Regions from separate parts of the Afifella sp. H1R genome, predicted to be linked through region 2. Evidence: predicted binding sites of a transcription regulator. Region 2 holds the regulator's gene; the other holds the start of a gene.
The links. Region 2 encodes LexA, which represses DNA repair genes until DNA is damaged. Its sites were predicted from a motif close to TGTTCNNNNTGTGTTCNG; they were not measured.

Region 1: L0F51_RS06595 (ATP-dependent helicase) is a predicted target of LexA. The motif match lies at 7,639-7,656, and genes of this name have one in related genera.

What each region holds. Positions count from the first base shown of each region.
Region 1 covers NZ_JAKEDY010000001.1:1,367,626-1,378,416, forward strand. The annotation lists gene L0F51_RS06560 (AsmA family protein) at 1-1,251, opposite strand, end outside; gene L0F51_RS06565 (FAD-binding oxidoreductase) at 1,226-2,629, opposite strand; gene L0F51_RS06570 (thioesterase family protein) at 2,742-3,230, shown strand; gene L0F51_RS06575 (chloride channel protein) at 3,277-5,112, opposite strand; gene L0F51_RS06580 (PRC-barrel domain-containing protein) at 5,535-6,167, shown strand; gene L0F51_RS06585 (cupin domain-containing protein) at 6,288-6,947, opposite strand; gene L0F51_RS06590 (GFA family protein) at 7,006-7,479, opposite strand; gene L0F51_RS06595 (ATP-dependent helicase) at 7,739-10,147, shown strand; gene L0F51_RS06600 (sodium:proton antiporter) at 10,274-10,791, shown strand, end outside.
Region 2 covers NZ_JAKEDY010000001.1:643,006-653,796, forward strand. The annotation lists gene fabZ (3-hydroxyacyl-ACP dehydratase FabZ) at 1-299, shown strand, start outside; gene lpxA (acyl-ACP--UDP-N-acetylglucosamine O-acyltransferase) at 303-1,103, shown strand; gene L0F51_RS02930 (LpxI family protein) at 1,115-1,954, shown strand; gene lpxB (lipid-A-disaccharide synthase) at 1,951-3,144, shown strand; gene gltA (citrate synthase) at 3,157-4,452, opposite strand; gene gltX (glutamate--tRNA ligase) at 4,653-6,077, opposite strand; gene L0F51_RS02950 (ComEC/Rec2 family competence protein) at 6,175-8,379, shown strand; gene lexA (transcriptional repressor LexA) at 8,408-9,121, opposite strand; gene glp (gephyrin-like molybdotransferase Glp) at 9,223-10,428, opposite strand; gene moaC (cyclic pyranopterin monophosphate synthase MoaC) at 10,425-10,791, opposite strand, start outside.

The DNA of each region.
Region 1 (10,791 bases), 720 kb from region 2:
GGTCGCCCCCGGCAGCACCGCGGACAGGATGTCCACTCTCCAGCCGCTCTCCGTCGGATTTACATCGGTCCCGACCGCCTGAATGACGCTGCCACCGACGACGACGCCCTGGGCATCGAGGGTCAATGTGCCGGGAACCGAGGGCCTCGGCAGATCCGTAAGCCCCGCGACGAGCCTTTCGGCCGCTTTCTCGATAGCGATCGGTTTGCCTGCACCGCCCCCGAGCGCACGATCGAGGTCGATCTGACGCGCATCGAGAGCGATGGCGAAGCGCGGTTCCGGCACGAATGCGAGTTCGCCATGACCGGCCGCCTGAACCGCGTTCGCTTCCGGCCCGTAGGCAAAGGTGAAGTCCTCCGAGGCGAGCTTTTCGCTGGTGAGCTCGAAATCGCCCTTCGTCCGCAAAAGCGTGAGCGGCGATTGCGGTTGCTCGGGCGCAGTTTCCGTGTCCGGCTTGAGACCGGAAAGATCGAAGCTGCCCTTCAAGGCGAGCCCCTCGTCGCCATCCGTGACGAGATCGCCGGCGACCGTCAGCACCAGAGGTTTCGCTGCCGGTGTCAGGCTCGCTTTCAAAGGCATGCGGCCGTCGGCCAGCCGTCCGACCCCGACATCGATGCTGTAGGCGTCGCCGCCGAGCCGGAAGCCGCCCTGCAAATGCCCGGGCCCTTCGAGCGAGCGCGCCTGCATGAGCGCATTGATCTCGCCGATGCGCCAGGAGGCGCCGCGCCGGCTGTCCCTGAGGTCGACCTCGCCGTTGCGAATGTCCATCTCGTCGAGGGAGATCTGCTCGGGCCCGAAACGCCCGATCCGCATCCGTCCCCCCGTCTGAGCGAGATCGGCGACATCGAGCGACAGGTGTGGCCGATCGAGCTGAACCGAAATGATGTTGATCTCGCCCTTGAGGAGCCCCGTGAGCTCCACCTTGGCGCGCAGGCGCCCCAGCGTCAGGATCGGCGCGTCGGAAGGTCCGATACGCACGTCCGCGAGCCGCAAGGTAGGCGTGGGCAGGATTGAAAGGTCGGCATCGCCACGCACCTTGACCGGCACGCCCAGGCTCGCCGAGGCCTTTTCCTCGAACTCCTGCCGGTAGGCGCTCCAATCAACGAGATACGGCCCGATCAGTGCGGTGAAGAGCACCGCAATGATGGCGAGGCCTATCGCGACATAAAGCCTTCCCAGAACAAATCTCCCTCTCCGCCCGCCTCCGCGACGGTCTCGATCCGGCCTAGAGACGGATGATCTTACCCGGATTCATGATGTTCTGCGGATCGATCGCGCGTTTGACGGCACGCATGACATCGAGAGCGGGGCCGAGTTCCTGCTCCAGATAGGCGCGCTTGCCCTGACCGATCCCGTGCTCACCGGTGCATGTTCCGTCCATCCCGATGGCTCGGGCGCTGATGCGCGCCGAAAGCTGCTGCGCCTTGTCGAGTTCCGCCGGATCGTCCATGTCGATCAGCGCCGAAACATGGAAATTGCCGTCGCCGACATGGCCGACGATGGGCGCGATGAGGCCGAGTTCGGCGATGTCGTCCATCGTTCCACGCACGCAATCGGCAAGTCTTGAAATCGGCACGCAGGCGTCGGTTGCGAAGGCCCTCGTCCCAGGACGCAGCGAGATCGCCGCCCAATAGGCGTCGTGTCGCGCCTGCCAGAGCCTGGCTCTGTCCTCCTGACGCGTCGTCCAGGAAAAATTGCCGCCGCCGAATTCCTCCGCGATGTCGCCGAAGAGCTCCGCCTGCTCCTTCACGCCGGCCGTCGTGCCGTGGAATTCCAGGAAGAGCGTCGGCGCCTCGGGGTAATCGAGCTTGGAATAGGCGTTGCACGCGCGCATCTGCAGCGTATCGAGGAGCTCGATCCGCGCCATGGGAATGCCGCTTTGGATGGTGGCGATGACGGTGTTGCAGGCCGATTCCACATCCGGAAAGCTGCACACGCCGGCCGAGATCGCCTCGGGGATTCCCTGCAGCCGCAACGTCAATTCCGTGATGACGCCGAGCGTGCCCTCCGCCCCCACCAGAAGCCGGGTCAGATCATAACCGGCCGAGGTCTTCTTGGCCCGCTGCGCCGTGCGCACGATTGCACCATCCGGCATGACCGCCGTGAGGTTGAGGACATTGTCCTTCATGGTACCGTAGCGAACCGCATTGGTGCCGGAGGCGCGCGTCGAGGCCATGCCGCCGAGGCTCGCATCCGCCCCCGGATCGATCGGGAAGAAAAGCCCGGTATCGCGCAAATGCTCGTTCAGCTGCTTGCGCGTGACGCCCGGCTCGACGACGCAGTCGAGATCTTCGGGATGCACGGCAAGGATTCGGTTCATCGCGGAGAGGTCGATCGAGACGCCGCCCGCCGGGGCGTTGAGATGGCCTTCGAGAGACGATCCGGTGCCGAACGGGATGATCGGCACATGATGCTCGGCGCAGACGCGCACCACTTCGGCGACTTCTTCGGTGGAATGCACGAAGACCACGCCGTCGGGGGGCTGATTGGTGATCCACGTCGTGGTGTGGCCGTGCTGCTCACGAACCGCGGCGGAGGTGGAAAAGCGCTCCCCAAAACGCTGTGCGAGAATATCAAGCGCGGTAGCAATACCGTCTTCGTTGCGAGAAAGCGCGTCTGCGATGGCCATATTCGGCTCCCGATGCCGGAGCAAATCCTCAAGCTTGTTGAAAGCATAACAAGTTGCCGCGCTGGCTCTCGGGCGGCGCGACTATCCCCTGCAATGCGAAAAAAGGTGGCTTATGTCCAGGACAATTGAGGCTCCGTTCCAGGCGACGACACAGACCGTCGAGGACGCCTGGATCGATTACAACGGCCATATGAATGTCGCGTATTACGTCCTGCTTTTCGATCGCGGCATCGACGAAGCCTTCGAAGCTCTCGGCCTCGGCCCCGATTACCGGCGGGCCCATGACGCTTCCTTCTTCGCAGTCGAAATGCATGTGCGCTATCTGCGCGAACTCAAAGCCGGCGCGAAAGTCGCCGCGACCTGGCAGCTCCTCTCCGCCGACGACAAGCGGGTGCGCAGTTACATGGAACTCCGTGATGCGGACGAGGGCTTTGTGGCCGCCACGTCGGAGCACCTGCATCTGCATGTGGATATGACCGCACGGCGGGCGGCCGCTTTCCCGCCGGACATTCGGGCAAAGATCGACGCGACCTTCGAGGCCCACCGAAAACTCCCCTGGCCGGAAAGCGCGGGCGCCGCGATCACTCTCGATAAACGCTGATGGATCAGCCCTCTGGGATCGAGGGCTGAATCAATTTGTCAGGCGATCAGGAATAGTGATTGCGGATGACCGCCCCGGCGATCTCCGGAGAATCGATGATACCGACGACATCCTCCGGACGCGGCACCACCACGCCCGCCCGCACGACGATCGCGAAGGAGCGTGCGCGCCGGTTCATGCGCGTGATGATGGAATTGAGAATGTTGTTTTCCGGCGCGACGACGAAATCGTCGGAGATGATGTCGGCGAGCGTCTGATCGGCTCGGATCGACGGCGCATAGAGAACCGAGCCGAAGCGGGCATACCCGACGATACGGCCATCTTCGCTGACGACGACATGCCTGCGCTGCCCTTCCTCGCCGACGAGCTTGATCGCATCCCGCACGCTGGTCGCCGCAGGCAGCACGACGAAATTGCGGTTCATCAGATCGCGCGCCTGCTGCACCAGATACATATTGGTGTGGCGCACCGACGGAATCGGACGGCCGCGATTGCGCAGCTTGATCGTGTAAATGTCGGCCGCAATAAACCAGCGCCGCACGCCGACCGACAGCGCCACCGCCAGCACCAGCGGGACGATGACATTATAGTCGCGCGTCATTTCGAAGATCATGACGATCGCCGTCATCGAGGCCCCGGTCGCACCGCCCACGAGCGCGCCCATGCCGACGACGGCAAACTCCGCCATGTTGAAGCCCTCGCCCGGGAAGAGCCACGCGCCGAGCGCGCCGACGGCGCCGCCGAGCGTCGCACCGATGAAGAGAGACGGAGAAAAGACACCGCCGGAGGCGCCCGCGCCGAGGCTGACGCTCGTCGCCACCAGCTTGCCGATCAACAGGGCGACGAGAAGGAAGAGCGTGTAGCTGTAATTGCTCTCGCTCACGATCGACTGGATCGTGGCATAGCCGACGCCGGCCGTATGGTACTGCCCCGTCGTGACGAAAAAGCCGTAGGCGAGCAGCCCGATCAGCGTCATGCCGATGATGTTGCGCGTGTAATCGTTGCCCGGCAGTTTCGGAAAGAAATCCTCGCAGAAGGCGAGGAAGCGGATGAACGCCCAGGAGGCGACGCCCGCAAGGAGACCGAGGACGGCAAAGCCGACGAGCTCGGCGAGATTGATCGCGTGCTGGGGATCGACGGCCGAAAGCGCCACGAAGAATGCCGGATCGAGGCCAAGCGCGATGCGTCCGATATAGGTCGCCGTCGCCGTCGCCACGACGACCGGCAGAAAGGTGCGCCCGCTCACCTCCGGCAGCAGGAGTTCCACCGCAAACAGCACGCCGCCGAGAGGCGTGTTGAACGTGGCCGCGATGCCGGCGCCGGCGCCGGCGGCAAGCATCGTGATCTTCTGCCAACGCGGCAGCTTCAACGTCCGCGCAATCGTCGAGCCGAAGGACGCACCGATCTGGATGATCGGCCCTTCGCGGCCGACCGAAGCGCCGCTGCCGATGGAGATGGCGGAAGCGATCGATTTCACGATCGCCACGACGCCGCGCACATTCCCGTTGTTGTGGTAGACGGCGTACATCACTTCCGGAACGCCGTGACCCTTGGCCTCCGGCGCAAACGTCTTCACCAGAAAGACGACGATGAGGCCGCCGATGACGGGCGCGAGAATAATGAACGGGCCCCAGACGCTCGCCGCCTCGAAATGGTTGGCATCATAGAAAAAGCCGATGCGGCCGTTGAACGCCAGATTGTGCACGAAGGCGATCATGTAGCGAAAAAGCACTGCCCCGACGGCAGCCACCACACCGATTGTGAACGCGACCACACACAATGCGGGAGCGCTCAAGACGCGTTCCTGGCTCTCTTCTTCCGTACCGGACGCGGAAACTGGCGCTGAATTTGTCGGCTTCGCCTCGGCCGGAGTGTCGGTCACGATCTCGCTTCTTTCTATCTCGGGTGCCGCTTCCGAACGGAGCGTCACACTGAGAAGAACAAGAGGTTAATCTGTCGCGGGCACCGGGAAGCCCCCGTCTCCTGCACCCAAGCAAGCCGCAAGGTCAAGGTTGCGCGCCGGCTTTCTCCCATGCGCCCTCGTCCGCGCCCCCAAAAGCGATCAGCCAACCGAGCAGACCCAGACATCCCTCTCCCTCCCATGCCCGGCACGGCGGAGCGGAAGGGGAAGCGGCCGAAAAAACGTTGACCATGTGCCGAAACGGTTCCGTCCGAAGCGATCACATTTTGCGAGCCTTTCGCAACGTTATTTGAACGAACCCTTCAGCCGCCAGGGCATTGCCCTCCCACTACACACACGGGGCGAGCCGCCACCCAGGCGAACCCCCAACAGGGAGAGTGAGAATGTTGAAGAAGCTTTTGGCAACGACGGCCATCTCGGCAATGATGGCGACCGGCGCGATGGCGCAGTCGAATGACACCGACACCACCAACCAGCCGATGGCGGAACAGCCGGCAAGCCAGGACAAGGCGCCTGCCGGCGAGATGGAAGCGCAGCCGAACGACAGCATGAGCGCCCCGGCCGGCGAGACCGCTGAAGCTCCTGCGAAGCCGATGGACTCGTCCGTCTTCCTCACCGAGCAGAGCGAAGACCAGATCCAGGCGAGCAGCTATATCGGCCAGACCGTCTACAATCAGAGCGACGAGGCGGTGGGCGACATCAACGACCTCCTCTTCACGAAGGACGGCGGAGTTGACGGCGCGATCATCGGCGTCGGCGGCTTCCTCGGCATCGGTGAGAAAGATGTCGCCGTCAAGTTCAGTGAAATCGACGTGCAGACCGATGAAGATGGCGACCTGCACCTCGTGATCGACGGCTCGAAGGAGGCGCTTGAAGCCGCTCCGGACTTCGTCGACCTCGACGACCAGAAGGCGCAGGCTGATGCCGCGGCCCAGCAGTCGCAGACTGAGAGCGGCGGCATGGGCACCAGCACCGGCGGTGCCCCGGCGACCGGCGAACCGGCTCAGTCGAACTAAGCTAAAACCCTCTTAGGGTTTGAAAGATGCCGTCCGCACTCTGCGGGCGGCATTTTTTTGGGAGCGCGGTGTTTTTGCGGAGCGTTGCGCCCGCCGAACGGCTGACGCTCAAGCTTCGTTCTATTTCTCGCTGGTCGCGCCGGACTTGTCGGTGTCGCGCGTCTCTTCATGGATGTCAGAGGCATCGCGCGCCTCTTCGCCTTCGGCGGGCTCTTCATGCTCCGCAGAGGCGTCGGCGCCCACCTCCGCTGTACCGGCTTTCCAATACTGAAAGAGCGGACCTTCCCGCCCATAGATCGGATCGGTGTCGGGAAGCGGCACGCTTGCGGCCTTCTTCCTGGCGTCCTCGAAATCGATCTCTTCGGGCTTGGTAATGTCGCCCTCCTGCCCCGGCGGATAAGCGCCGACGACCGAAAAATCCTCTGTTGCCGACAGCTTTTTGTGGCCGACGCCGGCGGGAATGACGACCACGTCGCCCGCATTGAGATCGGTTTCGATACCGTCATCGCCGCCAAGCCCGACGCGGGCCGAGCCGCACACACACGCGAGCACTTCATGCCCCTTGGTGTGGAAATGCCAGAACGGATAGATCGACCAGACCCACACGCCCTGCCACATATTTCGCTTCAGGATCGTGTCGGCCGCCCCGGCCATACGGACCGGCTCGTCGAGACCGCCGCGATAGACGAGCGTCGGCAGCTTGCTGTTGGGAATGCCGCTCGAAGGTTCAAAATCATAGGATTCGACTGCGACGCTGAGATCGAGATCGTGCGTTGCCATGCGATGTCTCCGCTCTTGGGTTTCTCAACCCCAATGCAGAGGAAGGCGGATCAGTTCGCTAGGCTGTCTTGAGAAGCGCATCTCGGCGCGCCAGGCTGGCGGTCGGCCACACCTCCTCGAGATCGTAATATTCCTCAAAAGCCGGGACACCCGCCGGCAATTCGAGCCACGGGAGCTTCGAGCGCATGTAGATGTGCACGTCCGGCACGAGCACATGCGGATTATCGAGCGTTCCGACCCGCAGGAAGCTCAAGATTCCGCGGCGTCCGTAATCGCTCCAGAGCGCAATCTGGCAGTTCGGGCAGCGATAGACGTCATGAGGAAGCCCACTCGCCGTCGGCAGCGTCACGACGACCGGCTCTGCCTTGAAAAGCTCGATCCGGTCGCGCTCGATGAGCGCGTTGAGGACGAAAGCGCTGCCCGTCTCCCGCTGGCAATCGCTGCAATGACAGCAATGCACGAACATCGGTCGCGATGTCAGCCGGTAACGCACCTCCTTGCAGGAGCATCCTCCTTCAAGTTCCACAGGCATGTCTTTCCCCCCAAGCCCTCAACCTCGCAGGAGGTGGGCCGACGAAGAAGCTCGGAAGTTTCGTCGGCTCCATCCTCACGGTTCGATCATGAGCAAGAGCTGAGGCAAGCAACACGCATTTTTTTGCACAGCCCCCTTGCGACTTGGTCGGCAGACGCAGAGAACGAGACAAGAACAGCAGTACAATCCCGCAGCCAGGCCATCGCCTCGCAAGACAGGGATCGTTGCCCTATCTTGGGCTTAAGCGAATCGAAACCTGATGACCCATTCAAACGCCGACCGACACGACGATCCCTTGTTCGACCCGCAGACGCCCGCGCCGCGGCCGGGCGGGATCGCGGCCCGCGCCCAGGCGGCGCAGGTCTCCGCTCCCGCGCGCTACCTGCAAGGCCTCAATCCCGAGCAGCGCGATGCGGTGGAGACGACGGAAGGCGCGCTTCTTGTGCTCGCCGGCGCCGGCACAGGCAAGACCCGGGTTCTGACGACGCGCATCGCGCACATCCTCGCCTCACGCCGCGCCTTTCCCTCGCAAATCCTCGCGGTCACCTTTACCAACAAGGCCGCGCGCGAGATGAAGGTGCGGATCGGCGCCTTGATCGGCGGCGAACAGACGGAAGGCATGCCGTGGCTCGGCACCTTTCACTCGATCGGCGTCAAGATCCTGCGCCGCCATGGCGAACTCGTCGGCCTGCGCTCCGATTTTACCATCCTCGATACCGACGATCAGATCCGGCTGATGAAGCAGGTGATCCAGGCCGCCGGTCTCGACGACAAGCGCTGGCCCGCGCGCCAGCTCGCCAACCTCATCGATGGCTGGAAGAACCGCGGCTTGTCGCCTGACAAGATTCCGGATTCCGACGCTTACGCTTTTGGCAACGGGCGCGGGCGCGAGCTCTACACCGCCTATCAGGAGCGTCTGAAGACGCTGAATGCGGTCGATTTCGGCGATCTTCTGACAGAATGCGTGCGGCTCTTCCGCGAGCATCCCGATGTGCTCGAAAGCTTCCAGCAGCGCTTTCGCTACATTCTCGTCGACGAGTATCAGGATACCAACGTCGCACAATATCTCTGGCTGCGCCTCCTCGCCCAGCGTCCGGAAGGCGAGCGCGCCAATATCTGCTGCGTGGGTGACGACGATCAGTCGATCTATGGCTGGCGCGGCGCCGAAGTCGCCAACATCCTGCGCTTCGATCACGATTTTCCCGGCGCCAAGGTGATCCGCCTGGAGCGCAATTACCGTTCGACGGGCCATATCCTCGCCGCCGCGTCATGCCTCATCGCCCAGAACGAGAGCCGTCTCGGCAAGACGCTGTTTCCAGCAACCGACGAGATGGGCGCGCCGGTCATGGTCGCCTCCGGCTGGGATTCCTCCGAAGAGGCCCGCTCGATCGGCGAAGACATCGAAAGGAAACAACGCCAGGGCATCTCCCTCAATGAGATCGCCATCCTGGTGCGGGCGTCCTTCCAGATGCGCGAATTCGAAGACCGCTTCGTCACGCTCGGCCTGCCCTATCGTGTCATCGGCGGCCCGCGCTTCTTCGAGCGCATGGAAATCCGCGATGCGCTCGCCTATCTGCGCGTCACGCAAAATCCGGCCGACGGGCTCGCCTTCGAGCGCATCGTCAACACGCCGAAGCGCGGCCTCGGCGCGGCCACCATACAGCTCATCCATTCTCATGCACGCAGCCGCGACATCCCGCTTCTCGCGGCGGCCGGAGAGCTGGCGGCAACCGAAGAGATCAAGCCGCGCCAGCGCCAGGCGCTCGGCGATCTCGTTCGAAATTTCGCGCGCTGGTCGGAGATGCTGGAGCACACGCCGCATCCGGAACTCGCCGAAATCATCCTGGAGGAATCCGGCTACATCGAAATGTGGCAGCGCGACCGTTCGCCGGAAGCTCCGGGCCGGCTCGAGAACCTCAAGGAACTCGTCAACAACCTCGGTGAATACGATTCCCTCGGCGGCTTCCTGGAACATGTCTCGCTCGTCATGGACACCGAGGGCGGCGAGACGGAAGAAGCCGTCTCCATTATGACGCTGCATTCGGCCAAAGGGCTCGAATTCGACGTCGTCTATCTGCCCGGCTGGGAGGAAGGCCTCTTCCCGCACCAGCGCGCCCTCGACGAGAGCGGCAAGGCCGGCCTCGAAGAGGAACGTCGCCTCGCCTATGTCGGCCTCACGCGCGCCCGCCGCCACGCCACCATCTGGTTCGTCGGCAATCGCCGCGTGCATGGCCTGTGGCAGTCCACCCTGCCCTCGCGCTTCATCGACGATCTGCCGGAAGACCACGTCGAAGTGGCCGAGCCCGCAAGCTACGGCGGCTATGGCGGTGCCGGTCATTACGGATCGGGCGGCTATGGCGGCTCACGCTTCGAGCGGATGGAGCCGTTCGATTCCGCCTATCGGACGCCGGGATGGCAGCGCGCCAAGTCGAACCGCGATCGCGCCGATCCGAGAAACCGCACCGGCCGCGGCCCGACGACACTCGAAGGAGAGCTCGTTGCGAAGTCGGTGATCGGCGGCAAGAGCCGCTATTCGGTCGGCGAGCGCGTCTTCCACCAGAAATTCGGCTACGGCACCATCCACACGATCGACGGCAACAAGCTCACGATCGACTTCGAAAAATCCGGCCGCAAGCGCGTGGTCGACAGTTTTGTCGAGGCGACCTGAGGAGGCTGGCTCACGCTGCCCGGACACCCTCTGCGCGAGTGACTTTCGACGAAAGTTGCGCAAACGGCGCTTGAAAGCAGCCGCAGCTGCTCTTTAATCCCGCTCTTCCAGCGCAGAGCCGGGTCCATGCACGACATCATCACCGAGATTGCGCTGATCGGCGCCACCGGCATTGCCGCCCAATGGTTCTCCTGGCGTTTCAGCCTGCCGGCGATCGTCGTCCTGTCGCTCGCGGGCCTTCTGATCGGCCCGGGTCTCGGCCTCATCGATCCGGAATCGGATTTCGGCGATTTTCTGCGCCCGATCATCGCGGTCGCCGTCGCCATCATTCTTTTCGAAGGCGGCCTGACGCTGCATTTCCACGAAATCCGCGAAACCTCGATGGGGGTGCGGCGGCTCGTGCTGGTCGGCGGCCCGCTGGCGTTCCTGCTGGGCACGCTCGCCGCCCATTTCGTAGGCGATCTCAGCTGGCCGACGGCAACGGTTCTGTCCGGCCTCTTCGTGGTCACGGGTCCGACCGTCATCATGCCGCTGCTGCGCCAGGCCCGGCTTGCCCAGCGGCCGGCATCCCTTCTGCGCTGGGAAGCCATCATCAACGATCCCATCGGCGCCCTGTTTGCAGTCCTGGCCTTCGAAGTCATTCT
Region 2 (10,791 bases):
TCCAGGGGCATTTCCCCGGATATCCGATCATGCCGGGCGTGCTCCTGATCGAAGGCATGGCGCAGACCGCGGCAGCCCTTTGTGTTCTCTCTTCAGAGACGAAGGCGCCGAAGCGCGTCTTCTTCATGACCATCGACAAAGCGAAGTTCCGCCACCCTGTCACGCCGGGCGACACGGTCGAGTATCACGTCAACAAGCTGAAGCGCCGCGGTACGATCTGGAAATACGCGGCCGTTGCGGAAGTGGCGGGCAAGAAAGTGGCCGAGGCGCAAGTGAGCGCCATGGTCCTGGACGAGTAGCGCGTGGCTTCCATCCATCCAAGCGCGATCGTCGCCGACGGCGCGAAGCTCGCCGAAGACGTCGAAGTCGGTCCGTTCTGCGTGGTCGGGGCCGGGGTCGAACTCCGTTCCGGTGTCGCGCTGCGCTCGCATGTCGTCGTCGACGGCGCGACGACGATCGGCGAATGCACCACAATCTTTCCCTTTGCGTCGGTCGGCATGCCGCCGCAGGACAAGAAATTCCAGGGTGAAGAAAGCCGGCTAGAGATCGGTGCGCATTGCGTTATTCGCGAGCACGTGACGATCAATCCCGGGACGGAGGGTGGGGGGCTCGTCACGCGCATCGGCGATCGCTGCCTGCTTCTCGTCGGAGCGCATGTCGCCCATGATTGCATCATCGGCAACGACGTAATCCTGGTGAACAATGTGCTCCTAGGCGGGCATATCTCGATTGCTGATTTCGCCATCATTGGTGGCGGCGCCGCTCTGCACCAGTTCGTGCGTGTCGGCGAGCATGCCTTTGTCGGAGGAATGTCGGCAGTCGAGAACGACGTGATCCCCTTCGGCTCCGCCATCGGCAATCGCGCCAATCTCGGCGGGCTGAATATCGTCGGTCTGAAGCGGCGCGGCTACGAGCGTGAGGCCATTCATTCCTTGCGGCGGGCCTACCGGCTCCTGTTCGCGCAGGAAGGTACGCTGCACGAGCGCCTGCGTGATGTGGCGCAGGAATTCGCCGGCGATGCCAATGTCCAGAAGATCGTCTCGTTCATCGAAGAGGGCGGAAGCCGCGCCATCTGCACGCCGCGCGGAGGCCGCGAGGTCTGAACGTGGTGGACATGTCCAAGGGCGGCCCGCTTGGTATCCTCGCCGGCGGCGGGGGACTTCCCAACTTGGTGGCGCAGGCGGCCGCGCGCGCAGGGCGTCAGCCGCTGATCTTTGCCCTTGCCGGAGATGCTGAAGAGCGCAAGACGACCGGCTTCCCGGTTTTCCGCATCCGGTGGGGCGAGATTGGCCGGCTGGAGCGGTTGCTGAAGGAGCACGATTGCAAAGAGGTGGTGATGGTCGGTGCTGTGAAGCGGCCGGAGATCAAGGACATCCGTCCAGACTTCGGCGCTTTGCGGCTGATGCCGCGCATCATAAGTGCCATTCGCTCCGGCGATGACAGCGCGCTCAAATCTGCAGCCGGCATTTTCGAGGAGTACGGCGTAGAGCTTCTCGATCCCCTTTCAGTTGCACCTGAACTTGCCTGCCCGCCCGGACTTCTTGTCGAGGGAAGGGTGGCGCTCGATACCGATGAGCTTGCCAAGGCTGCAGAGGCCGCGCGCATGATCGGCGATCTCGATATCGGGCAGGCGGCGGTCGCATGCGGGCGCCGCGTGGTGGCGCTCGAAGGTGCGGAAGGCACCAATGGCCTCTTGTCACGCGTGCGGGAGATGCGCCTGACGAAGCGCATCCCGAGGCATGGTGGGATTCTGGTGAAATGCATGAAGCCGAGCCAGGACCCGAGACTCGATATCCCGACCATAGGCCCGGAGACAGTGGAAATGGCTCGTGAGGCGGGCCTTGACGGAATCGCATGCGAGGCGGGCCGCACCATGCTCGTTGGCCGCGATGAGACGTTCGCGGCCTTTCGTGCAGCCAGGCTCTTTCTCTACGGCATTCGCCGACGCCCATGACCGCGCGTCCGCTTCGCATCGCCCTCGTCGTCGGTGAAGCTTCGGGCGATCATCTCGGCGCCGCTCTTCTGAAAGAGATCCGCTCCCGGCATCCCGAGACGGTGTTTTTCGGGGTCGCGGGCGAGCGCATGACGGAGGCTGGCGTCGAGAGCCTGTTCCCGCTCGATGATGTGGCCGTGATGGGCTTTGCCGCGGTCGTTGCACGCCTCCCGCGCATCATCGGGCGTATCCGCGAAACCGCCGCTCATATCGTGGCGGAGCGGCCGGACGTCCTCGTCATCATCGACAGCCCCGGTTTTACGCAAAGCGTCGCAAAGCGTGTTGCGCGGCAGCTGCCCGATCTTCCGATCGTCAATTACGTATCACCCTCCGTCTGGGCCTGGCGGAAGGGGCGGGCGCGCAAGATGGCGCGTTACATCGATCACGTGATGGCCCTGCTGCCGTTCGAGCCGGAGGTCCATAAACGTTTGGGCGGGCCACCTTGCACCTATGTCGGCCACCCGTTGATCGAGAACCGTGAGAAACTTCGCCCGGCGTCTGGAGAAAGGGCCGGCCTCGATGCCGAACCGCACGTTCTCATTCTGCCGGGCAGCCGTCTCAGCGAAGTGAAGCGGCTGATGGAGCCGTTCGGTGAAACGGCGCGCCTGATCGCGCAGTCAAAGCCCGATGTGCGTTTCGTGTTACCGGCCGTCACCCATTTGCGGCCGGAGATCGAAAGGCGCGTGGCGGATTGGCCTGTGAAGGTGGACCTGGTCGTCGGCGAAGAGGCAAAGCTCGCGGCCTTCCGACAGGCGAGCGCCGCGCTCGCGGCGTCTGGAACTGTGACACTCGAGCTTGCGCTCGCCAAAGTGCCGATGGTTGTCGCCTACCGTGTGGAATGGCTGGCGCGCAGCCTCAAATGGCTTTTGAACGTGCACTCGATCGTGCTCGCCAATCTCGTGCTCGGCGACAATACGGTGCCTGAGTTCCTGGACGACGCCGGGTCTCCCGAGGTGCTCGCCCGAGAGATTCTTGCGCTGTTGGAAGAGGGGCCGGCACGCGAGGCGCAGATGTCCGGTTTCGCGCGCCTCGATGCGCTGATGGAAACGCCGGATGGCCAGACGCCGAGCGAGCGAGCGGCGGACATCGTTCTCGACTATGCGCAAAAAGGAAAGGCGGCCAGTGGCCGCCCTTCCAGCATTTCGCAGTGAGGCGAGGAGGCCTCAGGCTGTCCGGTCGGACAGATTGACGTAATCGCGCTTGGGCGAGCCCGTGTAGAGCTGACGCGGACGGCCGATGCGCTGGCTCGGATCCTCGATCATTTCCTTCCACTGGGCGATCCAGCCGACGGTGCGAGCGACGGCAAAAAGGACCGTGAACATCGTCGTCGGGAAGCCGAGCGCCTTCAGCGTGATGCCCGAATAGAAGTCGATGTTCGGGTAGAGCTTCTTTTCCAGGAAATACTCGTCGGTCAGTGCGACGCGTTCGAGCTCCATGGCCACATTCAGAAGCGGATCGTCCTTGACGCCGATTTCTTCGAGAACCTCGTGGCAGGTGCGCTGCATGATACGCGCGCGCGGGTCGTAGTTTTTGTAAACCCGGTGCCCGAAGCCCATGAGCCGGAACGGGTCGTTCTTGTCCTTCGCACGCCCCACGAACTCCGGAATCCGCTCCGGCGTGCCGATCTCCTGCAGCATGTTGAGGGCGGCCTCATTGGCGCCGCCATGCGCCGGGCCCCAAAGGCAGGCAATGCCCGCAGCGATGCAGGCGAACGGATTGGCGCCCGAGGAGCCGGCAAGGCGTACCGTCGAGGTGGATGCGTTCTGCTCGTGATCGGCGTGGAGGATGAAGATCCGGTCCATGGCGCGCGACAGGATCGGGTCGACCTCGTATTCCTGGCAGGGAACCGCGAAGCACATCCGGAGGAAGTTCGACGCGTAATCGAGGTCGTTCTTCGGATAAACGAACGGCTGGCCGATATGATATTTGTAGGCCATCGCCGCGATGGTCGGCACCTTGGCGATCATCCGCAACGACGCGACCATGCGCTGATACGGATCGGCGATATCGGTAGAGTCGTGATAGAAGGCCGACATTGCACCGACCATGGCCACCATGATCGCCATCGGATGTGCGTCGCGGCGGAAACCCTGGAAGGCGCGCGACATCTGCTCATGCACCATCGTGTGGTGCGTGACCCGGTAGTCGAAGTCCGCTTTCTGCTCCTTCGTCGGCAATTCACCGTACAGAAGCAGGTAGCAGGTTTCGAGAAAATCGCCGTGTTCGGCAAGCTGCTCGATCGGGTAGCCGCGGTAAAGAAGGGTGCCTTCGTCACCGTCGATGTAGGTGATTTCAGATTCGCAGGCGGCCGTTGAGGTAAAACCAGGATCGTAGGTGAACCGCCCAGTTTCTCGATACAACGAAGAGATGTCGACGACCGATGGCCCGATTACTCCCTCGCGAACCGGGAAGTCCCAGTTCTCATTACCGATGCTCAAGGTCGCCTTGGAGTCGCTCATACACTTCACCCCTTTGTGGATCGACACGAGACTCCAGCACGCGCAACTTGGGCTGCGCCTCCCCCCGGAAGAGTCCGCGTCGTGGATGTTTAGCTGTCCGAGTGCTATCGGCTTTTGCGCTGCACCGCAAGATGAGAGCGGGCGCTGCGCTTACGTGAAGGGCAGGGCGTTGCCTGACACGGCAGCGCCCCACCGGAAGCTTACGCAGCGCTCGCCTGATCGCCGATGCGGGCGAGCGTCTCGTCGCGTCCGAGGGCAAGCATCACGTCGAAAATCCCCGGCGAGGACGTCGAACCTGTCAGTGCGGCGCGCAGCGGCTGTGCGAGCTTGCCAAGCTTGACGCCCTCCGATTCTGCGAGAGTGCGGACCGCTTCTTCCAGGGGCTCGGTTTCCCATGCGCAATGGCCGAGGGCATCGCGCAGAAGACCGAGGCGACGGCGAGCATCGTCGTCGAGAAGGCCTTCTGCTTTGGTGTCGAGCGTCAATGGCCGCGCCGCAAACAGGAAGGCCGCGTTGTTGGCCAGTTCGACGAGCGTCTTCGCACGCTCTTTTAGACCCGGCATGAGTTGCATGAGCTGCGAACGCTGCGCCGCACTCATCTCTGCAGGAAATGCCGGCGGCGTCTCGATCTCGGGGAGGATTTTGAGCATATCGGCGACGAGCCGCTCGTCGTCCGCCTGGCGGATATAATGCCCGTTCAGATTTTGCAGTTTGACGAAGTCGAAGCGCGCCGCGCCCTTGCCGATCGCGTCGAGATCGAACCATTCCGTCGCCTGCTCGGAGGAGAAGATCTCCTCGTCGCCATGGCCCCAGCCGAGGCGTGCGAGATAGTTGCGGAGCGCCTCAGGCAGGTAGCCCATCGCCCGATACGCTTCGACGCCGAGCGCCCCATGACGTTTGGAGAGCTTGGCGCCGTCCGGACCGTGAATGAGCGGGATATGCGCCCATTGCGGCACCTGCCATCCGAGCGCTTCGTAGATGATGCCCTGTCTGGCGGCATTGGTGAGATGATCGTCGCCGCGAATGACGTGCGTGACGCCCATATCGTGATCGTCGACGACGACGGCCAGCATGTAGGTGGGCGTTCCGTCCGAGCGCAGGATGATGAAATCGTCGAGGTCGCGGTTCGGGAACGTGACGCGGCCCTGAACGTGATCCTCGATGACCGTCTCTCCGTCCTGCGGAGCCTTGATGCGGATGACCGGCTTGATGCCTTCCGGCGCTTCGGACGGATCGCGGTCGCGCCAGCGCGCGTCATAACGGGGCGGGCGACCCTCGGCGCGTGCCGTCTCGCGCATCTCCGCCAGCTCTTCCTGGGAGGCATAGCAGCGATAGGCATGGCCGCTCTCAACGAGCTGCCAGGCCACCTCTGCATGGCGGTCCATGCGGGCGAATTGTGAGATCGGTTCACCGTCCCAATCGAGGCCGAGCCAGGAGAGCCCGTCCAGGATGGCCGCAATGGCAGCATCGGTCGAGCGCTGGCGATCGGTGTCCTCGATCCTGAGCAGCATTTTACCGCCGCGGCCCCGCGCATAGAGCCAATTGAAGAGCGCCGTGCGTGCGCCGCCAATGTGTAAAAAGCCGGTTGGCGAGGGAGCAAAGCGGGTAATCGGATGAGATGACATGGTGGTTTTGGCTGGCAAAAGGGCGGGGCGATTGGTGGATGCCCGGCCCGCGTGTAAGATGGGCTCGGTCTAGCCACAGCGCCGGGTGCTTGCAAGCATGGAACCGAGCGGCGGACAGTCAAGCGCGGCGGATGGGGAGCGGCCTTCGCACGACGATCGCCGTATCGAAGGCTTCTTGCCGCCTGGCCGGCTCAGGCGCTTCGGCTACGGCGTGGCGTCTCGCACCGCGCATCTCAGAGCACAGGCTACCCGCGATTTCGAGGAGCGGCGCGGCTTTCTCTTCCTGGCTGTCGGCTTTTCTTGTGGCGCCGCCGCCTATTTCATTTTGCCGCGCGAGCCGTTGCTTTCCGCGCTTCTGCCCGCAGCCTTGGCTGCGGCGGGTGCCGCGTGCCTCGCGTGGTGGCGCGGTGGCGGCGCCTATCCGTTGGTGCTCCTCGCCTGTTTTCTGGCCGGGATGTCGGCAGGCAAGCTTCGCGTTGAAAGCCTTCGCGCGCCGGTGCTCGAACATCCGCTGAGCAGTGAAGTGACCGGCCGGGTGGTGGCTGTCGAAACCCGCGCTGAACGAACGCCGCGGGTGGTCCTCGACCAGGTGCGCATTGAGCGTCTTTCTGCCGAAGAGACGCCGCACAGGGTCCGGCTTACCTTGCGCACCGATCTGCCGCCGATTGGCGCAACCGTGAAAGGGGCGGCGCGGCTCGCACCGCTGCCGGGCCCGGCGATCCCTGGGGGCTACGATCCTGCTCGGGCGGCGTTTTTCGATGGGATCGGCGCATCCGGTTTTGTCTTCGGCACTCTGACGGTCGTCGAACCACCGAGCGGCGTCCATGTGTTCCTGGCGATTGCGGCCATCCGCCGAGCGATCGCAGAGCGGATCACCGACGCGGTGGCAGGTCCGCCCGCCGCAATCGCGGCAGCGCTTCTCGTCGGCGATCGCGGCAAGATCGCGGATGCGGACGTCGACGCTCTGCGGATCGCGGGGCTTGCGCATATTCTTGCGATTTCGGGCCTGCATATGATGCTGATCGCCGGCACGGCCTTCTGGCTCGTGCGGGCGGTGCTGGCGTTGTCGGAACATATGGCGCTCGTTCTCCCGATCCGAAAGATCGCAGCGGCCGTCGCGCTCGCCGTCGGCGCCTTCTATTTGTCGATCTCCGGCGGCAACGTGGCGACGATCCGCGCCTTCGTGATGCTTGCGGTCATGCTGACGGCCGTCTTTCTGGATCGTCCTGCTCTCTCGCTGCGCAACCTCGCGATTGCAGCTTTCGTGGTCGTCGCGCTCCAGCCTGAGAGTGTGCTCGAACCGGGCTTCCAGATGTCCTTTCTGGCCGTCGCCGCCTTGGTGGCGGCCTGGGAAGCCTGGCGCGACCGTCCGCGCCAGGATCTTGCTGAACCCGCCCGCGGGCTCTCGCGACTTCTCCGCAGGCCTGTCGTGGCGATCGGTGCGGTCGGCTTGACCACGCTCGTCGCCGGTCTCGCCACATCGCCGTTCGCGGCTTTCCATTTCGGACGGCTCGCGTCCTACTCGCTCCTCGGCAATCTCATTGCGATGCCGCTCGTCTCGCTCATCGTGATGCCGGCGGGGCTCATCAGCCTGATTGCGATGCCGTTCGGTCTGGAAACCGTGCCGTTGACCGTCATGGCCTGGGGCATCGATCTCGTCCTCGCTTCGGCGCATTTCGTGGCGTCATTGTCGGGCGCCACCGTTATCGTCCCGCCGTTTCCCGCGATCGCGCTCATTCTGATGTGCGGCGGGCTTCTGTGGCTCAGCCTCTGGCGATCGCAGCTGCGCCTCTACGGCGTCGCGCCACTCTTGCTGGGGGCGCTGCTTGCATGGCTTCTTGGCGCCAGGCCCGACCTTCTGGTGGATGAGGCGGGGAGGGCGGTTGCTGCCCGTGACGTCGCCGGACACCTCCAAATCGTTGGCGCGCGGCAAGGCTCTTTCCTTGACGATGTCTGGCGCGAGGGCGAGCCGGAGGCGGAAGCCGCGGGAACGTCAGGCTTTCGTTGCGACGCCGAAGCCTGCGTTCTGGAGATGCCCGAAGGACTGACCCTCTCGCGCGTCACCGATCCGGTGGCTTTTTCGGAAGATTGCCGCCGCGCCGAGATTATCGTCACGCAACTGCGCGCGCCGAGAGATTGCGCGGCGCGCATCGTCATCGACCGCTCCGCGCTCGCCACCCATGGAGCGCACGCGCTTTTTATGGAGAGCAAACACCCGGACGGTGTAGCTCCGCACCTTGAACTTCGCACATCACGCCCATCCATCCGGCGACCGTGGCAGGGGTCGCCGGCACTCAGATGACGTCGAGGCCAGAAAGGCTGAGAAGCGCTCAGTAGCGGCGCAAAAGCCCCACGAGGCGACCCTGGATGCGGACCCTGTCCGGACCGAAGATGCGGGTCTCGTAGGCGGGATTGGCAGCCTCGAGCGCAATCGATGCACCTTTGCGGCGCAGACGCTTCAAGGTCGCCTCTTCGTCGTCGATCAGCGCCACCACCACATCTCCGCTGTCGGCACTGTCCTGACGACGGATGACCACGGTGTCCCCGTCGAGAATGCCGGCCTCGATCATGGAATCGCCGCGCACCTCGAGCGCGAAATGCTCGCCCTTCGAAAGGAGGTCCGGCGGCACGATGATGGAATGGCTCTGGTTCTGAATGGCGGAGATCGGAACGCCGGCTGCAATCCGCCCCATGACCGGGACGCTCGCGCCTCGCTCACTCTCTTCGAACGCTTCTTCCTCAACGGGTTGTGGCGCCTTGCCGAGCCGGCCTTCGATCACGCTCGGCGTGAAGCCACGCTGCTGCGGTCGCCCGAAACTCGGATTGACCGCGTCGGGAAGGCGCAGAACTTCCAGCGCGCGTGCCCGATTCGGCAGCCGCTTGATGAAGCCACGCTCCTCCAGGGCGGTGATGAGGCGATGAATTCCGGATTTCGACTTCAGATCGAGCGCGTCCTTCATCTCGTCGAACGAGGGCGGCACGCCCGATTCCTTCAGTCTTTCATTGATGAAGAGCAGAAGCTCGAGCTGCTTCTTTGTCAGCATTGCCGTCCCCTCGCGATGCGAGTCGCGTCTCGTGTACAAATCACGAACGCACACTACCTGTTCATGGCGTGTTCCACAAGCCTTGGGGGCCGCGCGCGGGTTTACGAGAGGGCTTGCGCGAGATCGATGACGGCAACCACATCGCCCGTCCGGGCCGCCGGAGCAAAGGGAGGGCGAATGATGAGGGCGTCCGAACGGGCAAGCGTCGCAAGAAGAGACGAATCCTGCTCGTCAGCGACCGTGACGGCTGTCCGCCCCTGCCATTCGACGAAGCGCGCCCGCAGATATTGCTGGCGGTTGCCGACCTCGGGCAACGCTGCTGCAAGCGGCAACAGGCGCGTTGGCTCGTTGCCTTCGGCGCCCTGCATCGCCCCGATAAGAGGCTTCAGAAAGACGAGTGCGCAAATGAGGGCGGAGACGGGGTTTCCGGGCAGGCCGAGCACCCGGGTGCGCCCGAGCGTACCGAACATGACCGGTTTGCCCGGCCGCATGGCGACGCGCCAGAAATCGACCTTGAGACCTTGTTCGGCGAGCGCCGGTTGGACGAGATCGTGGTCGCCGACCGAGGCGCCGCCGATCACCACCAGGATATCGGCATCCGCCGCGCCTGCTGCAGCATTGGCAATCGCTTGTTTGTCGTCGACGGCGACGCCGAGATCCCGCGCGAGACCGCCGCAGGCGGAAACCATTGAGGCAATCGCCACGCCGTTCGAGGAGACGATCTGATCCGGTCCGGGTTCCTCTCCGGGTTCGACGAGTTCGTCTCCTGTCGAAAGGATGGCCACGATTGGCCTCTGGCGTACCGGAACGATTGCATGGTTCATCGCTGCGGCAAGCGCCGTTTCGCGCGTTCCGATCCGGCGTCCGGCATGAAGAAGCGTCTCGCCCTCCCGGAAGTCGAAGGCCGCGGCGCGTATGTGTCGGCCTGACGCCACCGGCTCCAGAACCTCGATGCGGTCGCCGTCGGCGCGGGCGTTTTCCTGAATGAGGATGGCATCGGCCCCGTCGGGGACAGGCGCTCCCGTGAAAATGCGAACCGTCTCGCCCGTCCCGAGCGTCCCGGCAAAATGGGAGCCCGCGCGTGCTTCGCCGATCTGGCGCAGCCATGCGCCTGAGGGCGTATCGTCAGCGCGTACGGCATAGCCATCCATCGCAGACGCACGGAACGGCGGTTGGTTACGTCTCGCTGCAAGATCGCGCGCAAGCACCCGGCCGCGTGCTTCCGTCAGGGGGACACTCTCTTCCCCGAGGCGCGTGACGCCTTTGAGCATACGGGCAACGGCATCCTCGACGGAAATCAGGCTCATGTGTCGAAACGCCAATCGCCGGAAGCGCCGCCGCTCTTCTCCTCCAGGCGAATATCGCCAATCGTCATGGCCCGGTCGACGGCCTTCGCCATGTCGTAGATGGTGAGACAGGCGACGGAAACCGCTGTGAGCGCTTCCATTTCGACCCCCGTCTTGGCATCCACACGTGCCATCGCCCGAACGCGGAGCCCGGGAAGCTTCTCGTCGGGCAGAATATCGACGGCGATCTTCGACAAAGCCAGAGGATGACAGAGCGGGATGAGATCGGAAGTGCGCTTGGCCGCCATCACGCCGGCAATACGCGCGGTCGCGATGACGTCGCCCTTCTTCATGTCCCCATCGCGAATGAGGCGCAGTGTCTCC